DNA from 3 places in the Sodalis sp. RH22 genome. Region 1 is predicted to be linked to each of the others. Evidence: predicted binding sites of a transcription regulator. Region 1 holds the regulator's gene; each other region holds the start of a gene.
What was found. Region 1 encodes LexA, which represses DNA repair genes until DNA is damaged. Its sites were predicted from a motif close to TNCTGTATGTACATACAGNA; they were not measured.

Region 1 (3,280 bases):
ATCCCGTTTGCTGAAAACCAGCGGCTCCGTTCGAACGCCACAGCTAAAGAAACCTGCCCCCGATCCCCGTCCCCTCACCCTTTTGCCGGTGACAATATGGGTTAAAACACGCCAATATTCGGCGTTTTTCCGCCTTCATGATAAGATAGAGGGCGGAAATCAGCAGTGGGGGAAACGCTATGAATACCACCGATCAGTCTCAATTGCTCAGCCAGGCTGAACAATTATGTGAGCAACGCAACGTGCGCCTGACGCCACAGCGACTTGAAGTGTTGCGCCTGATGACACAGCAGGATGGCGCGATCAGTGCTTACGACCTGCTTGATCTGCTGCGGGCGACGGAACCGCAGGCAAAGCCGCCGACAATTTACCGCGCGCTGGATTTCCTTCTGGAACAAGGTTTTATCCATAGAGTGGAATCCACTAACAGCTTTGTTCTTTGCCACCATTTTGAGCAGCCCAGTCACACCTCCGCCTTCTTTATCTGCGATCGCTGCGGCCAGGTGACTGAACAATCAACCGAAGGCATTGAAGATATTTTGCAAAAAATGGCGCAAGCCACGGGTTTCGCCATGCGCCATAATGTCGTCGAGGCACACGGATTTTGTACCTTATGCGCCGAAGTGCAAGCTTGTGACAATCCCCAGGACTGCGGACACGATCATAGCGTAGCGATAAAGAAACGCTAGCGTCCCATTTTGGCTTTTACAAGAACCCGGGAGCAAATGACGTTTATTATGGCTGAAGTGAGATAACGCGTTTGGTTAATACATTGGAGAGGCGGCAAAACAGGGGAATGCTGATAGGATCATATAAAATAGGTGGTACGTCCTTGTACCTTTGGGTAGGAACACTTAAGGAAGCCATAACCGCACAGTGAATATGCATTAGTCATGATTTCCAAAAATCATTACCAACGATATTTGTTACGTGTTTCCCAGTCCTTTACTTCCGTTTCCGCGGCTTCTTTGCCGTAACCGTAACGTTCCTGGATCTTACCGATTAACTGATCGCGTTTACCTTCAACTACCGTCAGATCATCGTCAGTAAGCTTACCCCATTGTTCTTTCATTTTACCTTTGAACTGTTTCCAATTACCGCTGGCTTCATCTTTGTTCATCGGAGTTCTCCTTGGTTATCGGTTTCTCAGTCAACATCTGCCACTCCAGGTTTTGTTAGCGCATAGCGAGGACACGTATTGCGTCCCAAAACCTGCATGTCATAAGTTAACCCTATGTCTAAAGTATAGCAGGGGATTTGGCATAAGGTTTATTCAGCAGATGATTAGACCATATTGGCAGGGTTATAAACGCCGTATGGGCTATAAGGTGAAATAAAACAGTAGGTAGAAGGTATCAGCCCGTACACCGCTAATTGTAACTAAATATAAATACCGCTAGCGGCAGCGGACGCGCCGCGGCACTTTTATGGCGGCGAACCCGCATTCCGCGTCGCCGGTTATCCGCCATAAAATTCTCGCTGACGCGGGATAAGGGATATTCAGGATGCCATGGAGCACCGTGAGTTAAATCCAGTTGCCGTTGCGGATAACGCCGACCGCTAAACCTTCGATGGACATTTCCTGCTCGCGCAAATCGACAATAATGGGCGAAAACTCGCTGTTTTCCGGTAGCAACTCAACGATGTTACCGTGTCTTTTCAGGCGTTTTACCGTGACCTCGTCATTGATTCGCGCCACCACGACCTGACCATTATGGGCATCCTGGGTTTTATGCACCGCCAGCAGATCGCCGTCCATGATGCCGATATCCTTCATGGACATGCCGCTGACACGCAGCAGGAAATCCGCGTGGGGCTTAAACAGATCGGGATCGATCTGGTAATGGCTTTCGATATGCTGTTCGGCCAGCAGGGGTTCTCCGGCGGCCACGCGGCCGATCAGCGGCAGGCCGGTTTCTTCTTCTATCAATAACCGGATGCCGCGCGAGGCGCCGGAAACGATTTCAATGGCGCCCTTGCGCGCCAGCGCCTTAAGGTGCTCTTCGGCGGCGTTAGGGGATTTAAATCCCAGACGATGCGCGATTTCCGCCCGGGTCGGCGGCATGCCGGTTTGCGCAAGATGATCGCGGATGAGGTCAAATACCTCTTGTTGTCTGGCGGTTAATGCTTTCATTCCGTCCCCTGTTTGTTTATACAGTCTTTCTGTGAGTATATACAGGTCCGCAGCAATTGAAAACCACAAGCGTTGCAAAATGTGATAAAACCCTGCCGACGACCGGCCGCGCCGGCCATTTTAAGGAATATACCGCCATAACAGCGTTATCCACACGAACAGCGCCAAAACAATGGCCAGGGTCACCGCCGCCGAGCCCAGGTCCTTCGCCCGGCCAGAAAGTGGATGCAGCTCCGGCCCGATGCGATCCACCACCGCTTCAATAGCACTATTCACGATCTCAACGATCAGCACCAGCCATACCGAACCGATCAATAAAATCCGCGCCACGGGTTCTGGCTCCAGGTAACAGGCAAGGGCAATCGCCACCACGGCAACCACCACTTCCTGGCGAAAAGCGGCTTCATGCCGCCAGGCGGCGCGATATCCTTTTATGGAATAGCCCATGGCGTTAAAGATGCGCCGAAGTCCGTTGGTTTGGTTTGCCATAATTTTGCGCGCTAAAGAAAAATTGTGCCTATATTACCGTTTCTTCTCGTTCGCATCACCACAGATCTGTCGCGCGGTTTCTGGTATTCTTGTGGCGCAATGCTAACAAGAGGCTTCACGAAGATATGTCAGGCTGGCGTACTATTTATTATACGTTGTTGAATTTACCGCTCAGGCTACTGGTGCGGAGTAAAGCCATTCCCGCCAATCCCCGGCAAGAAGCCGGCTTGGACCCGCTGCGGCCAATGATGTATGTTTTGCCCTATAACTCCAAGACGGACCTGCTCACCCTGCGCGCGCAATGTCTGCAACTTGGGTTGTCCGATCCGCTGATACCACTGGAGATCGACGGCGTCGTCTTGCCGCGCTACGTCTTTATCCACGATGGCCCCCGTATTTTTCGCTATTTTTCCGAAAAACTGGAATCCGTGAAGCTGTTTCACGATTATCTGGATTTACATCGCAATAATCCGCAGCTTGATGTCCAGATGGTGCCGGTATCCGTTATGTTCGGACGATCGCCCGGCCGTGAAGCGCAGCAGAACCAGCCGGCGCCCCAGTTGCGCCTCCTCAATGGTTTCCAGAAGTTTATCGCCGTCTTGTGGTTGGGGCGCGACAGCTTTGTGCGTTTTTCCCGTCCGCTGTCCATGCGCTATA
Region 2 (3,280 bases), 1.3 Mb from region 1:
CGTTGTGAAGATACAGCAGACGCTTGCGACCCATTGGGCCCTCCTGATATTCGTTAACGGACCGCTGTCGGCGGCCGGTAGTTAGCGCGAACCGCCGCCGGTGACCGACTGGAATATGGCGTTGCGCGCGCCCTCGATATGCCGCACCATCGCCTGCGCCGCCCGCTCGCCGTCGCCCGCCTCAATGGCGTCGACGATCGCCAGGTGCTCGTTGCGCCCCGGTTCAAAACGCGAGGGCACGGTCTCTTTGCCAAACATCCGGGTGCGGGTGCGCAGCTCGCCTATCAGGCGCAGCAAGAGCTTATTGCCGCTGGTCTCGGCGATACTGAGATGCAGGAAGTCGTCGACTTCCCAATGATGGCCGGCCGTAACCTGATCGGGACCGGCCATCGCCATCAGCCGCTGGCGGATGGCGCCCAGCTTCGCCGCCGACATCTTGCCGGCGGCGCTGCGGGCGGCGTCGGCTTCCAGCAGCATGCGCACCGACATGATTTCTAAAATTTCGCTTAATTCCACGCCGTTAACCAGCAGCGTCCGCCCCGATCGGCGCAGATAATGGCTGCCTTCCAACCGGCCGAGCGCCTCGCGCACCGGCGTACGCGACAGGCCCAGCTGTTCCGCCAGCCGGCGTTCGTTTACCACGTCGCCATTGGCCAGGGCGCCGGCCTGGATCATGCGCAGCACGGCGTCAAAGGCATTTTGCGTTAACGATTGATCGTGCGGTGGGGTTAATTCCGTTGCTTTCATTATTGCCTCCGTACTGCATGATTTTTACCCTGCCCTCATTTTGTATTCTATTTGTATACCATTTGTCTACCGCAACATCCGCCGCTTAAATGCCCTGAACGTCTGATAACAGGCGGCGAATTGCAGTAAAATAAGCAAATCTTATTTCTTGACCGACTGCGGACGCGTCCGGCGCCGGGCGCAAGTATCCCGCCAAGGCCCGTAGCAGGCATTGCGCGGGCTGAGCAGGGGCAGAAGAAAGAGCGGCGGGGCGGCAAGCGAAATAGTAATGCAGTCATTTTTGATCTGGCTGGCGCGCAGAGATAGGTTATCCGTATGGCGGTGTTTTTCCCGCGCCCGCGCCCTGGGGCAACATAAGGTTGCCGCATGAAACCAATAACATATCCTAACTAATAATTAGCTATATAAATTATATACATGAGCGAGATAACGCCCATGCACTGCCGGTTAAATTTTTTGATCCTTATTTATCAGCCAGCTAATCGCTTTTTAGGCCGCTGTCCCGCTTCGGCGTCTTTTCAAACCGCCTGATTTATTTATACTGGACACATAAACAGTATTAATGGATTTATCAGCATGAAGATTATCACGACATTTTTTGCGCCCGCCGACCTGTTGCCGGTGCTGTCCCTGCCGCTGTTCGCCGACCGGTGCCGGGCGGGTTTTCCCTCGCCGGCCCAGGATTATGTCGAAAAGACCCTCGACCTGAACGAATACTGTATCCGCCATCCCAGCGCCACCTATTTTGTCCGCGCCAGCGGCGATTCCATGACCGACGCGGGTATCGGCGACGGCGATCTGCTGGTGGTGGACCGGGCGGAAAAAGCCGGCCACGGCGATATCGTCATTGCCGCCGTCGACGGCGAATTTACCGTCAAACGGCTCTGCCTGCGGCCGCGCCTGGCGCTGCAGCCGATGAATCCGGCGTTCCCCGAACTGTTTCCCGACCCCGACACGCTGGAAATCTTCGGCGTGGTGCTGTTCGCCGTTCACGACACCCGCAATTGATCATGTTTGCCCTGGCCGACGTCAACAGCTTCTACGCCTCATGCGAAGGCCTGTTCCGTCCGGATCTGCGCGGCGTGCCGATCGTGGTGCTGAGCAATAACGACGGCTGCGTGATTGCCCGATCGGCGGAGGCGAAAAAACTCGGGGTGAAAATGGGCCTGCCCTATTTTCAACTGGAAGCGTTATTGCGCCGGCAGCGCATCGCCGTGTTTTCCTCGAACTACGCCCTGTACGCCGATATGTCGGCGCGGGTGATGGCGACGCTTGAAGCCCTGGCGCCCCGTACCGAGGTGTACTCCATCGACGAAGCCTGGATGGATGTCGCCGGCATAAATGCCAGCGTGCCCTACGATCGGTTCGGCCAGCAGGTGCGGGCGGCGGTGCGGGAGGTGACCGGATTGACGGTGGGGGTAGGCATTGCCCGCACCAAAACCCTGGCCAAACTGTGCAATCATGCGGCCAAGCGGTGGCCGGCCACCGGCGGCGTGGTGGCGCTTGACGATCCGATCCGGCTGCGCAGGCTGATGGCGTTGACGCCGGTTGAGGATGTGTGGGGCGTTGGGCGGCGTATCGGCAAAAAACTCACCGCCATGGGCATGCAGACCACGCTGCAGCTGGCCGACGCCAATATCCATTTTATGCGCAAAACCTTCGGCGTGGTGCTTGAGCGCACGGTACGGGAGCTGCGCGGCGAATCCTGCCTCAGTCTGGAACAGCAGCCGCCGGCCAAGCAGCAGATCGTCTGCAGCCGCTCGTTTGGCGGGCGGGTCACCGATCTTGCCGCCATGCGCCAGGCGGTCTGCCGCTACGCCGGGCGCGCGGCGGAAAAACTGCGCCAGGAAAAACAGTATTGCCGCCAGATAGCGGTATTTATCCGCTCATCCCCCTACGCCATCAATGAGCCTTATTATGCCAACGGCGCCAGCGAAACGCTGCTCACCGCCACCCAGGATACCCGGGATATTATGGCGGCCGCCGTGCGCGGCCTGGAGCGCATCTGGCGCGACGGCCCCCGTTACGCCAAGGCGGGGGTAATGCTGAATGATTTTTCTCCCACCCGCCAGGCCCAGTTCCAGCTGTTTGACGACCATCCTCCCCGTCCGTCCAGCCGTGAGCTGATGGCGGTGCTCGACCGCATCAACCAGACCGGTATCGGCCATATCGGGTTTGCGGGCCAGGGCATCGCCCCCGCCTGGGCGATGAAGCGCGAGATGCTATCGCCGGCTTATACCACGCGCTGGGGGCAATTGCCCGTCGCCAGGATAATCTGAAGACGCGGGGTTAAAAAAGCCGCGCGGGCAAGGCCGGCACAGCCGGCAACGCGCTTTATTGACGGTAATATATTGCCACCCATCCGGATTGACGGTACAAATAAAGCCGCTATGGCAAGCGCGGGGGCCGTATCAGCTCCCGGCAACACAATTTACCTATTAAAATAAGATAATAAGGACACACCTCACATGTTAGCCAAGATTACCCGCCTGTTCCCGCTGTGGGCTGTTTTGCTGTCCATCGCCGCCTACTA
Region 3 (3,280 bases), 1.5 Mb from region 1:
GGCCGATATAGCGCGCGGATGCGCCGGTGGCGATAATCAGGGCGTCACAGGTAAATTCACCGGTATCGCCGGTCAGCCGGAAAGGGCGGTTTTGTAAATCGACCTGGTTAATATGATCGAAAATGATTTCGGTGTTGAATTTTACGGCGTGGGCGTACATGCGCTCCATCAGCGAAGGCCCGGTCAGCCCTTCCGGATCGCCCGGCCAGTTCTCGACCTCGGTGGTGGTGGTCAGCTGGCCGCCTTGTTCCATACCGGTTATCAGCACCGGATGCAGGTTGGCGCGGGCGGCATAAACCGCGGCGGTATATCCCGCCGGTCCCGACCCCAGGATAATTAATTTACTGTGTTTCGCCGTAGACATATTTTCCTCGTTTAACTCACCGCTTAGATCCCAACTCGTCGATGATAAGAAAGTTACCAGACAATGAAAAGGATGCAAAAAGTTGTTGGCGATTTTTATCATCGTTATGGACTATCGATAGGCGGATTTTACCATCAATTAGGACATTATCGGGCTAAAAAGAGCCCTTAAGCCCCGGACAACGTGTTTCCGCAGGATTTAATCGGCATGTTGTTCTGATTTTTATCGTTTTACTTTGACAATACGCTGCGCTTTTGCGAAAACATCAGGGTAAGGAAAATGATGCGTTGGTTTCGGACAGGCAGTTAGCAAGGCAGTTGAAACAGTTGGCCCTAAAATAAAACAGACAACGGGTCTTAAAGCAAACCCTGATACATTGAAGTCGGCAGGGGTGTGGCAAGCACAGGGAAGGTACTAAGAGAGACAATAATAATGGTAGACAATAAAAAGCGCCCGGGAAAGGATCTCGATCGTATTGACCGTAACATCCTCAATGAGTTGCAAAAGGATGGCCGGATATCAAACGTCGAACTTTCTAAACGGGTTGGATTATCCCCAACACCTTGCCTGGAACGCGTGCGCCGTCTTGAGCGCCAGGGTTTCATCCAAGGGTATACCGCTTTACTTAATCCACATTATCTTGATGCGTCTTTACTGGTGTTTGTGGAGATTACCCTTAACCGGGGTGCGCCCGATGTGTTTGAGCAATTCAATACCGCCGTACAAAAGCTGGAAGAAATTCAGGAATGCCATTTGGTTTCGGGTGATTTCGACTATCTGCTGAAAACGCGGGTGCCTGATATGTCGGCCTATCGTAAACTGCTGGGCGAGACGCTGTTGCGCCTGCCGGGGGTCAACGATACGCGTACCTACGTGGTGATGGAAGAAGTGAAGCAGAGCAACCGGCTGGTCATTAAGACACGCTAAGTCATAACACAGGTGCAAATTTCACGTTTTATGGTTACACTCCTGTGCATTCATACAGTTTCAGCGCCGGCGGCATGACGGCCGGCGCTGTTATTAAGCTATTATATCGGTTATATCGGCATAGATAACCCTGGAGAGCCTTTCTTGAGCCAGGAATATACAGAAGATAAAGAAGTTGAATTGAAAACGCTCAGCAGCAGTCGCCGGTTACTCGAGGCTGTTCTGATTGTCATGGCGATTTTTGCCCTCTATTTGATGATTTCCCTGGTCAGTTTCAACCCTTCCGACCCCAGTTGGTCGCAAACTGCCTGGCATGGTCCTATCCATAACCTGGGGGGCGGCATCGGCGCCTGGTTTGCCGATACGCTGTTCTTCACCTTCGGCGTGCTGGCCTATGCCCTTCCGCCGCTGATGCTGATTTTCTGCTGGACGTCGTTTCGCCAGCGGGAAGAGCAGGACTATGTGGACTATTTTGCCCTATCGCTGCGGCTGATTGGGACGCTGGCGCTGATCCTGACCTCATGCGGCCTGGCCGCGCTCAATGTCGACGATCTCTATTACTTTGCCTCGGGCGGCGTGATCGGCAGCCTGCTCAGCAACGCCATGCTGCCGTGGTTTAACGGCATCGGCGCCACCCTGACCCTGCTCTGCGTATGGGCGTCCGGCCTGACCCTGTTTACCGGCTGGTCCTGGCTCACCATTGCCGAAAAAATCGGCGGCGTGGTCATGGGTTGCCTGACATTTATGTCGAACCGCTCCCGCCGCGACGAGCGGGACTACGACGACGAGTACGATGACGAAGACCTGGAGGCCGCAGGGGACGACGCGGTCCGCGCCGAAGCGTTGGACGCGCTTGACCCGCTGCTGGCGACCTCCGGCCCTGATGCCGCCGGGACCAAGCCTGATGCCGCTCCCGCGGCTATCGGCACGGTGGCGGGGCCTTCCGCCACGTCCAGCCATCCGGAGCTCGCCGAGCAGACCGGCGACCCGCTGGCCGTCCCGCCGCCGGGCGCGGTGTCGCCGCCGGTGGCGGCCCCTGCGGCCGGCCCCGCGCCTGCCGCCGTCTACTCCCAGCAGCCCGCCGCGCCGGCCCCCCAGTCGGCGTCCGCGCAGGCTATCCCGCAATATCGTTTTGAGTTGCCGGACGCACCGTCCGTTCCTCCTTCCCAGGGCGGCTTTCCCGATGAAGACGATGATGGTCCGCAGATGGGCGACTGGCAGCACGACGGTGACGAATCGCACACGCCATACGATTTCAACGTGGCGCAGCGCAGCAGCGGGCAGGTCACTGCTTCCACGCCGCCTTATGACGCCGCCGCGCTGACCTTTATGCCGGCGTTCAGCGCCACCAGCGACGAAAATCCGCAGGTCAAGCAGGGCATCGGTCCTGAATTGCCGCGTCCTAACCGGGTACGCATCCCCACGCGCCGGGAGCTTGCCTCGTTTGGCATCAAGCTGCCGTCGCAGCGCAACGCGACGGCGACGGCGCAGCAACGCCCGCAGGAAGAAGACGCGCTGTCGCAGGCGCCGCAGTCCGAGGAAGAACAAGCCGCCGCCCAGCAGTCGGCGCTGCACCAGGAATTTCTGCAGCAGCAGGAACAACGCTATGGCGCGGCCGGGACCGAGGGCGACGACGAGGAAGAAGACGCCTGGCAGCAACAGCAGCTGGCCGCCGAATTTCAACGCCGGCAGGAGATGCGTTACGTGGCGGACGCCGACGAACGGGCCATGCCGACATCGCCGGTTTCGCCGCCGGCCGGCATTGATGCGCCTGCGGCGTTCGCTCCGCCGCCGCGGGCCGATCGGGTGGATGATACTCTCGCAGCCCGGTTTACGCCCTCCACGCAGCCTGGTCACGAGTTCGGTTCCGGCGCGTCGACCGCGGCCGGGCATGTTCCCGGCGGTTATGACGAGCAGGCTCATTCCCGCGCAGAGGATTATCCGGCCGACGATGAGGACGCGCTGTCGGACGGGCATGTCCAGCCTTCG

Region 2: the regulator LexA is predicted to act here: its motif matches at 1,287-1,306, upstream of umuD (translesion error-prone DNA polymerase V autoproteolytic subunit).
Region 3: the regulator LexA is predicted to act here: its motif matches at 1,332-1,351, upstream of ACL2XN_RS09635 (DNA translocase FtsK 4TM domain-containing protein).

Annotation. Positions count from the first base shown of each region.
Region 1 is NZ_CP178731.1:3,593,919-3,597,198, forward strand. It holds gene rcsA (transcriptional regulator RcsA) at 1-14, shown strand, start outside; gene zur (zinc uptake transcriptional repressor Zur) at 180-689, shown strand; gene ACL2XN_RS16335 (CsbD family protein) at 911-1,120, opposite strand; gene lexA (transcriptional repressor LexA) at 1,526-2,134, opposite strand; gene ACL2XN_RS16345 (diacylglycerol kinase) at 2,255-2,623, opposite strand; gene plsB (glycerol-3-phosphate 1-O-acyltransferase PlsB) at 2,749-3,280, shown strand, end outside.
Region 2 is NZ_CP178731.1:4,943,668-4,946,947, reverse strand. It holds gene ACL2XN_RS22495 (type 1 glutamine amidotransferase) at 1-34, opposite strand, end outside; gene ACL2XN_RS22490 (GntR family transcriptional regulator) at 82-747, opposite strand; gene umuD (translesion error-prone DNA polymerase V autoproteolytic subunit) at 1,324-1,755, shown strand; gene umuC (translesion error-prone DNA polymerase V subunit UmuC) at 1,758-3,026, shown strand; gene panS (ketopantoate/pantoate/pantothenate transporter PanS) at 3,216-3,280, shown strand, end outside.
Region 3 is NZ_CP178731.1:2,128,182-2,131,461, reverse strand. It holds gene trxB (thioredoxin-disulfide reductase) at 1-364, opposite strand, end outside; gene lrp (leucine-responsive transcriptional regulator Lrp) at 797-1,291, shown strand; gene ACL2XN_RS09635 (DNA translocase FtsK 4TM domain-containing protein) at 1,436-3,280, shown strand, end outside.